Regions from separate parts of the Vibrio kyushuensis genome, predicted to be linked through region 3. Evidence: predicted binding sites of a transcription regulator. Region 3 holds the regulator's gene; each other region holds the start of a gene.
The links. Region 3 encodes PurR, which represses purine synthesis genes. Its sites were predicted from a motif close to TNANGNAAACGTTTNCNTNA; they were not measured.
Positions count from the first base shown of each region.

Region 1: a site for PurR is predicted at 1,837-1,856, ahead of L4D20_RS07405 (NCS2 family permease). Genes of this name have one in related genera too.
Region 2: a site for PurR is predicted at 1,532-1,551, ahead of folD (bifunctional methylenetetrahydrofolate dehydrogenase/methenyltetrahydrofolate cyclohydrolase FolD). Genes of this name have one in related genera too.

Region 1 covers NZ_JAKJSV010000003.1:189,754-193,037, forward strand. Annotated here, with positions in the region: gene gpt (xanthine phosphoribosyltransferase) at 26-490, opposite strand; gene L4D20_RS07405 (NCS2 family permease) at 527-1,816, opposite strand; gene vcdP (small protein VcdP) at 2,356-2,514, opposite strand; gene L4D20_RS07410 (aminoacyl-histidine dipeptidase) at 2,886-3,284, shown strand, end outside.
Region 2 covers NZ_JAKJSV010000004.1:152,527-155,810, forward strand. Annotated here, with positions in the region: gene L4D20_RS09885 (lytic murein transglycosylase) at 1-522, shown strand, start outside; gene folD (bifunctional methylenetetrahydrofolate dehydrogenase/methenyltetrahydrofolate cyclohydrolase FolD) at 605-1,465, opposite strand; tRNA gene L4D20_RS09895 (tRNA-Arg) at 1,665-1,741, shown strand; gene L4D20_RS09900 (helix-turn-helix transcriptional regulator) at 2,239-2,415, shown strand; gene dptF (DNA phosphorothioation-dependent restriction protein DptF) at 3,010-3,284, shown strand, end outside.
Region 3 covers NZ_JAKJSV010000004.1:265,169-268,452, forward strand. Annotated here, with positions in the region: gene L4D20_RS10355 (TVP38/TMEM64 family protein) at 1-436, opposite strand, end outside; gene L4D20_RS10360 (TfoX/Sxy family DNA transformation protein) at 599-1,189, opposite strand; cyclic di-GMP riboswitch class I at 1,302-1,405, opposite strand; gene purR (HTH-type transcriptional repressor PurR) at 1,544-2,551, opposite strand; gene torD (molecular chaperone TorD) at 2,839-3,284, opposite strand, start outside.

The DNA of each region.
Region 1 (3,284 bases), on a different contig from region 3:
GCAATTATTTTACGCTAAGAAGCGATTATTTTTGCTTGCGATTAATAGGCTCAGCAAATTGAAGCGCCGTATCCCACGGTTGTTCAATCCATGTATCTTGAGCAATATCAACAACGTAATCATCAAGCAGATCAACGCCAGAAGGTTTAGCACATACAGCAATTAGTTTAGCTTTCGGGTACATTTCACGAAGCTTACGCGCTGTATCACCACTGTCTACCAAGTCTTCTACAATTAGAAAGCCTTCGCCGTCACCTTCAGGTGCTTTAACAACCGTCATGTCACGCTGGTGATCATGATCGTAGCTAGAGATACAAATTGTATCTACGTAACGAATACCAAGTTCACGAGCTAAGATTGCAGCGGGAACAAGACCGCCACGGCTAACACCTAGGATACCTTTCCATTGTTCTGCTGGCATTTGCTTTTCAGCTAATTGACGGCAGTATGCTTGCATGTTGTCCCAAGTGATAATGAATTTATTGCTCATTGTATAAACCTAATAATTTGAAAAATATGAATTTGTTTATTCTACGATGTACTTAATGATAAAGATGGCTGACATAACCCAAACACTGAGTGAAACATCACGTCCTTTACCACTTAATAGCTTAATCGCTGCGTAGCTAATAAAGCCAAGTGCGATACCTTCTGCAATTGAGAAAGTCAGTGGCATTAGTAAACATGTTACAACCACTGGAGCCGCTTCTGTTAGATCGCGCCAATCAATGCTCACTAAACCAGAAAGCATTAGGATCGCAACATAAAATAGCGCACCTGTCGTCGCGTAGGCTGGGATCATACCAGCAAGTGGCGAGAAGAATAATGCAAGAAGGAACAAAATGCCAACAACAACCGCAGTTAATCCTGTACGACCACCAGCTGCTACACCTGCAACACTTTCAATGTAAGAAGTTGTGTTAGATGTACCTAGAAGCGCACCAGCAGAGGTTGCTGTAGAGTCAGCAAGAAGTGCACGGTTTAAACGAGGAATCTTACCGTCTTTACCAATTAAATCTGCTTTTTGAGCAACACCAACTAACGTGCCAGCGGTGTCGAATAAATCAACAAATAGGAAAGCGAAGACAACTGAAATCATACCGATTTCAAATACTGCTGAGAAATCAAGCTGCATAAAAGTAGGTGCGATGCTTGGTGGCGCAGACATGATACCGCCCCATTGAACATCACCAAATACAAGACCCAGCGCAGTGACTACTAGGATAGCAATCATTACCGCGCCTTTTAGACCGCGATGCACCAATGCAATCGTAATGAAGAAACCGATAGCGGCTAAAACAGAAGAAAGTGACGTGATATCACCCATAGTCACTAGCGTTACTGGATTACCAACAACGATGCCAGCATTTTTAAGACCAACAAGCGCCAAGAACAGACCAATACCTGCTGAGATGCCTGTACGCAAAGACATTGGAATAGAGTTGATGATCCACTCACGTATCTTGAAGATACTTAAAAGAATGAACAGCACACCAGAAACAAATACAGCAGCTAACGCAACCTGCCATGTATGTCCCATACCCAAAACAACACCGTAGGTAAAGAAGGCATTCAAACCCATACCTGGTGCTTGAGCAATTGGGTAGTTAGCAATAAAGCCCATAATGAAACAACCAATTGCAGCAGCAAGACACGTCGCTACAAAGACAGCCCCGTGATCCATGCCTGCATCAGACAACATTGCTGGGTTAACAAAAATTATATAAGCCATTGTTAGGAATGTAGTAACACCTGCAATGACCTCAGTCTTCACGTTCGTGCCGTGTTCACTGAGTTTAAATAGCCTTTCGAGCATGATCGGATCCTATGAGGGTAAAAAGTAAACGGTTGCGTAATCGATTGGCCTGAATTATAGAGTTATCAATTAACAAATTCCAGATAGAATTATGACTCTAATGAATAATTACTGGGTAAGAGAAGAAAAATCAGGACGAATTTCAATAGAAAAACAAGATAAACCCTTTAATTTCAATCGATAAGATAGTGGAATAAAATTTAAGGTCATGATGTTTTTTTAAACCATGTTCTAAACTTTCATAAGGATTCATGGGGAAACAGGACTTCAAAGTATGAACTACGATGAATAGACGTTAAAGAATTGTTCTAAATATAGAAACTAAACGTTAGTGGCGAATGATTAATCAGTTGGCAATTTATAGATAAAAAAACGCCACTCAAATGGAGTGGCGGTTGAATCATCTCAGCTAAGTAGCTGTAAAAAAATTCCAATAATTAGGGGTGAACAAATTGTTCAAATAACATGCTTTCGCTGTTACCAACTCAACTATTGAGAATAGTCAGTTGTGATAACCTTGATTGCTAATAACCTAGTTATTAATAACCAAAGCTGATTGGGTATACAAAGTCGCTAGTGTAAACATTGCTGTTAGTCCAGAACATTGCAGATGGTAAACCTTTCATAACTATCACCTTAAAATCAATTAAAAAATACAGTTTGATTCTCAGTTCCTTGGAGGCGATTAACGGACTCATCCTTTGAGCATTTCTTCTTCATTACTGAAGATGTGACTAATATATCACCATGAAATTTAATTACAAGTAAATAGTGATTTAAATCACAAAACATTAGGGAAATAATGAATAGCATACATTTTACGTAATTAAATTACACAACCATCAATAGCCAAATTAACACCCCTGTGTAGAAGCGTATATGAGTTAGATTTAATGTTTATATTCTGTGACGGCCGTGAACAATTTCATTACAGGATAAGCTACACCCCTCGTGTAGTGAGTGGTATGCTGTGATCCACTACACCACAGTCCGCATCCAGTTAATCCATCTTTATAATATGGGTTTTTCATCGTTAAGATGTGGCAAATTAATAAATTAGGAGTTATCCGTGTCTGAATTCCACTCTGAAATTAGCAACTTATCACCTTCATCTATTTGGCAGTTTTTCGATAAGATCTGTTCTATTCCACACCCTTCTAAACATGAAGAAGAGCTAGCTCAATACATCATTAATTGGGCTAAAGCTGAAGGTCTGGATGTGCGTAGAGATCCAACGGGAAATGTGTTTATTAAAAAGCCAGCGACAGCGGGTATGGAAAATCGTAAAGGTGTTGTTCTACAGGCTCATATCGATATGGTGCCACAGAAGAATGAAGATACCGATCACAACTTTGAAACAGATCCAATTCAACCGTATATCGATGGCGAGTGGGTCACCGCTAAAGGTACAACCCTAGGTGCAGATAACGGTATGGGTATGGCTTCATGCTTGGCAGTCTTGGCTTCA
Region 2 (3,284 bases), 110 kb from region 3:
AAAGAAGCGATGGCCGCATTAACTATATTAGATGCAGGGCACATTACAGCGAATGCAATGAAAGGCTCTTGGGCTGGAGCGATGGGTCAGCCTCAATTTATGCCTAGTTCATTTTTAGCCTACGCTGCAGATGGTAATGGCGATGGTAAAAAAGATATCTGGAATACTAAAGCGGATGTTTTTGCTTCAGCTGCTAACTACTTGAGCCAATCTGGTTGGGACGATACCTATACTTGGGGACGCCAAGTTCAGGTGCCTGAATCGGTGGATGTTGAAATGCAAGGCCGCGATGCGGAGAAGGGAAAATACCTTCAGCAATGGGGTGAGCTTGGAATTACCCGCTATGATGGTCGCCCATTACCAAAGCTTGATGAAGATATTAAAGCATGGCTCATCATGCCTGATGATCACCATGGCAGAACCTACCTTGTTTACAACAATTATAATGTGTTAATGAAGTGGAATCGCTCGTACTACTTTGCATTGGCTGTGAGTCATTTAGCTGATCGCATTAAGTATTAAGCGAACTTTCCGATACACGACATAGACAAATACTAAAAAGGCTCCTGTTCTAGGAGCCTTTTTATTTAATCAGGAATTGAATCTATTTCTTAGTATGGAACTGCTCACACGCCATCATCGTATTTTCAATTAGGCTAGCCACAGTCATTGGGCCGACACCGCCAGGTACTGGAGTAATGAAGCTGGCTTTTTCTTTGGCGACATCGTATTCAACATCGCCAACGAGTTTTCCTGACTCTAAACGGTTGATACCCACATCGACCACGATAGCACCTTCTTTAATCCACGCTCCAGGAATGAAGTTTGGTTTACCTACCGCAACGACAACTATGTCAGCTTGGCGTACGTGACCTTCAAGATCTTTGGTAAAGCGGTGACACGTTGTTGTGGTACAGGCTGCTAGCAGAAGCTCAAGTGTCATTGGGCGACCAACAATATTTGAAGCACCAACAACAACAGCGTGTTTGCCACGAAGATCGATATTGTAGCGGTCGAGTAACGTGATTATGCCCTTAGGCGTACATGAACGTAACTTTGGCATACGCTGAGCAAGTCGGCCTACATTATATGGGTGGAAACCATCAACGTCTTTTTCTGGAATGATACTCTCTAGCACGTGTGTTGTATCGATACCTGCTGGAAGAGGAAGCTGAACGAGGATACCGTCAATCTCAGGGTCTTCATTAAGCTTGCCTACAAGCTCAAGCAGTTCACTTTCTGAAGCTGTAGCAGGTAAGTCGAAAGATTTAGACACAAAGCCGACTTCTTCACATGCACGACGTTTACTTCCTACATATACATGAGAGGCTGGATCTTCACCAACGAGTACTACAGCGAGCCCTGGCGCTCTTAAACCAGCGTTAACTCTTGCTTTTACTCGAGCAGCAACTTCTGAGCGTACGGTTTGAGAAATAAGTGTGCCGTCTATATTTTGAGCAGTCATGACGTTCCTTGATTAGGATGGTTAATACTTATAAAACTATTGTCGCAGAATTTGTTAATAAACTCCATAAGCAAACGTTTGCGTCGGCGTTGGGTTGTAGGAATAATAGTCGCATGACTCTTTTTTAGGCACTTGAACAACAAAGTAAGATAAACCCGTTGCTTTACTCAATCCAATTCGTATAATCCTTTCCTGTAGCGCGCCCTTAGCTCAGCTGGATAGAGCACGTCCCTTCTAAGGATGTGGTCAGAGGTTCGAATCCTCTAGGGCGTGCCATATTCGATAAGGCGCTAGCAGTTAGTAACTGCTAGCGCCTTTTTCATTTCTGGCGTTTATAGTCAAGTAACTAGTCAAGTAACGATGAACCTATAACGAACGTTACGAACCATGATGAAACACATAGTGTTACATAGAATGATCTGAGATTGATTTTAACTCAATTTAGATTATTTCGTGGTTGCTCAATATTAAGGTTGATATCATCAATTTCGATTACACTTTAGAAATCTTAGACTGCCTTTCTTTTAAAAAACGACATTTAAAGCCAAAGAAAATTTCAGGCCAGGACTGCTAGGCTGCTTTGTCGTGTTTGTCCAGTTTTTCAATCTAAAAATAGTGGGTGATACTAAGATATTTGACTATGTACTGACTAGGGCTGCCTTTGAATGTTTGTTTTTTGTGCGATAAAATAGCACCAAAGACAAACATAGCCATTTTAGGGATTAGAGCCATCCTGGAGCTAATTACTGTAGGTTATGAGAGGTACATTATGCATGATCAATTTACTTAATATTAATGAAGTAATTAGCGTTTTAGGTATCAGTCGAACAACTTTTTGGCGCCTTCGCCAAAACCCGACATTTCCAAGGACGATTTTTGTCTCACCAGGCTGCCCGCGTTGGATTGAGCACGAACTCCTACACTTTGTTAAAAATAATAAGTTAAGTTAAACGCGTGAAAACGCAGCATAAATCAAGTTAGCCGCAAGGCTAGCTTGATCATCAGAAGATGAAACCTCAGATTCAATCCCCTCCCTGCTTATATAGAATAAACAACCCTACAGCTAAACCTTTCGCTTTGGCTCAAAGCTCCACTTCTACCTACGTGTTCAAACTAGGAGATTATCGTTTTGAAAGTACAACACTTCGATATTTAGTCCAAAAAGTTATTTCAGTTAACAAGGTCAATATATTTCAAATTATACGTTTTATGACCTTGTTCTTTAGTTTAAAACTGATGCGTGTTTTTGATTTCCTCTGGTTATGCTAATCATGGCCGTTCCTATAAGAAGAAATATTAAGACGTATAGAGCAAACCATCAGCTAATTAGGCTGGAGATCTCACAAAAACAATGAAATCTATAAAAGATATGGATTTCTTTGAGAAAAGTTGATCGCATATGAATACATGTACACTTAATTATGTAAAATGCATGAGTCATGCAGAATCAGCATGTTCATTACGCGATTTGTATGTACTTATATTAATGTTTCACTTTCCATGGGGTTACAAACTTGATTGACTTTCGAACTGCCCTGAGTGTGATGTCTAAATCATCACCATATGCTGTGTCTACAGAGAAAGACTCAAACTCTGAATTAGATAAATATAAAGACTATTTGTATATAAATACCCCTTTAGAAATGGATTTTGAGTCAGCTCTAGATGACTTATTAAACTCAGGAAAAAAAATCCTTTTCTTATGCGGGAGTAGTGGTGATGGTAAGTCTGAGATAATGACTCGATACAGCCAGAATGAAAAGTATTCGCGTAGTATAAGCTTTCATTTAGATGCTACACATAGCTTTGACCCAAAACT
Region 3 (3,284 bases):
AGAAGGGTACGACTGGAATAAGCCTTAATGTAAATAGATAGAAAGCCCCATCTTTTTTAACACCTTCATTAATTGTTGAGAGCTTATCTCCAAATTTGTTTTGTACCCATTCTTTAAGTAGAAAGCGACTGCTAAGAAATGCAAGAGTCGCCCCAATCGTGCTGGCGAAAGATACAAGCAAAAGACTGGTCCAAAAACCAAATAACGCAGCGCCTAGTAGTGTCACAACAGCTGCGCCAGGTATAGATAATGCGGTAACAACAATATAAATCCCAAAGTAACTTAATGCAGCAACTAAGAAATTAGACTCAATGAATTGTGCTAGAGACTCTTGTTGTGCTTTTGCATTATCTAACGTTAGTAGCTGCCCATAATTAAGAGTAAGGAAGATAATGACGCCGATGAGTAAGAGGCCGAGGAAAAGTTTTTTGTTCATAAATATAGAGCCGATGAGTTTTGGGTGTGCCTATTAAGAACAGCATTAAGACGTAAAAATTTCAATAACAACGAACAATTATCGGATTTAGAAACAGAAGGCAATAAAAAAGCCAACGTATTGACGTTGGCTTTAGCTGAGTAATCCGATTTAAAAGTGGGATTACCTTAATCGACCTGAAAGTTCATCTCTTCGGTTTTGAGGTACGACAGACCAGTGAGTGCCTTTAATCGCTCCCTCTAGTGCCCACAACAGCTCTAATCCCACATCTGAAGCATGTGATTGCTGAATGGCTTTATAAGCCTCTACAGCGCCTCTCTGTTCTAAAGTTGTAACCGAATCAATGCCCGCTTTCTTGAGCATTCTTTCGGTTGCAAGCCTCAGGTTTGGCAGATCCTTAAGACGGTCTGGCTTTGCTGCTGCTTGGCTCTCTTTCTCTTTCTTAGCAATATCGAGTGAATTTTTTGCTTCTGATAGAGTGGATGTCGGATTCGCTAACCAGTCATTAGGCAAAGCATAATACTTTGTAACGACGGGGTGACCGCGTTTTTTATAGACGTACGGTTCATAGCCTTGTTGTTTGAATTTTTTGACTGTATTGCTATCGGCTCTTATATGAAGCTTATCGTTTACAACAAGTGCAAACATTGTCTCTTCGATAAAAATGCCGAAGCCGCCAAACATTGAACGAGACTTTACTCGTCCAAGCTGTTCAAACAGCCTCATTGAGTCTTTTAGTACTGGTTTATCCATGCTGTATGTTCTCGGTGTATGTAAAATACGCCACCAAATCAGGTCCGAGAGATTAGCAAAACATGCAGAAACTGTGTCATTCGTAAGTAAACTTGTGTTTGCATTGTTTGCCATCGGCAACCCCGCTACCTATCAAAAACTCTGTTAAGACAGAAGATCTGGTTTAGGCCGGAGGCTTTGCGTCCCACTTTTTCAAATGGTTTGCCCTGTGCGTGACTTCTATTAAAGACGACCAATTAGGAATGAACTTCACATTTGGATTCTATTACTGTGATGTTTATTCAATAAATTTGTCTCAATAATGAGTCTAAACTATATCACAAAATACGCAAGTTTCGATAAATGACATAACTATTATTTAGTTAGATCGCGAACTGTATTACGTTCTACGATCTCTGGATGCATTTCGAACACACGTTTTTCATGATCTTTGTCTTTAATTCGCTCAAGTAAGATCTCAAAAGCATTTTTACCCACACGTCGTTTAGGTTGGTGAACAGTTGTGAGAGGAGGAGAGAAATACTCAGCCAATTCAATATTGTCGTAACCGATCACTGAAATGTCATTTGGTACATTGACGCCTTTTTGCCCTAGACGACTAATAAGGCCTAAAGCCATCGTATCGTTGAAACAAAAAACGGCAGTAGGCTTGTTATCCATAGCGACAATTTTGTCAGCGGCTAATACGGCTGTATCGCACTCAAAGTTACCTTCTAGAATCCAATCTTCATCGATTTTAAGGTTGGCTTCGGTTAAAGCGCGTTTAAATCCTGCGATACGTTCTTGGCAAGCTGCTTTTTCAAAATGGCCACTTAGGCATGCAATATCGGTATGACCTTTATCAATGAGGTATTTCGTCGCTAAATAACCGCCTTCTTCTGAATTATCGATGATCTTATCGGCTTGAGACGTTTCAGGGCCCCAATCCATAACAACCTTAGGGATGTCAGCATGACGATCAAGCATCTCTCGAAGTTCTTCAGTTAAATCTGAACACATCACTAAAATACCATCGACACGTTTTTCAGCTAGCATGCGAATATAGTCGCGTTGTTTCTCGTATATTCCACCAGTGTTACACAAGATAAGCGTATAGCCTTGACGGTAACAGTAGCTCTCAACACCATCGATCACTTCAGAAAAGAACAAATTGGTTGATTGCGTGACGAGCATACCGATGGTGCGTGTGGTATTGCACTTTAAACTACGAGCAACGGCACTTGGTGCGTAGTTTAATTCGTCTACTGCTTTATTTACTTTTTCTTGGGTGGTTTCAGCCACAAATCGAGTCTTATTTATAACGTGAGATACGGTGGTTGTTGATACGCCGGCTAAGCGAGCAACATCTTTAATTGTGGCCATAATTCCTGTCCTATTAAGTGGCGAAGTAAATAATTTGCGCTTATAAACGGGTTACATCTACAAATCGCTTGTATCTACAAACAAATCAAGTGTCCAAGTGCCTAAAACACAAAAACCGCCTGTAATAGCGGTTTATTATTCAATATAATTGTCATTATCGGTGCTAATTTTAGACGTCATACGTAGTACAAGCAACGAAAACAGACTACTTTGACGTGATCTAAAACCACAATTAGACAATATCATGGCAATTTTTTGAAACTTTGTTACTTTCTGAAGCAGATTGTTTATTCGCCAACCAAATAACGACAATCAAGCTCTAAGAAAGCGCACAATAACTCAGAAACTGATGCGTAGAAGCCGAACTCATCGAGCTTCTGACACTTCTCATTGAACTGCGGTGTCCATGTAAGAATATGTGTGCTGATAAACTGTTCTTGCTCTGCAAGTGCTTCGTCTAAATGCTTTTCTTGTTCTAACTCGTTCGAACGAATAATAAGATTACCTAAGAAATCGAGTTCAACGGCCAGATGGTCAGCAGGTTCATTAAGAGTTTCGTCAACAGTTACACCATGCTGTGCCATTAGCTCTGCCACTTCTTTTGCAGGGACGTCATTGAGAAGGCCCGATTTACCAATGTACATCGACGCATAAGGCAGCGCAGAGTCTTTGTCTGACTTTAAAAAAAGGTCACAGAAGTCAGCAGACAATTCAAGTTGTGCGTCTTCACGGT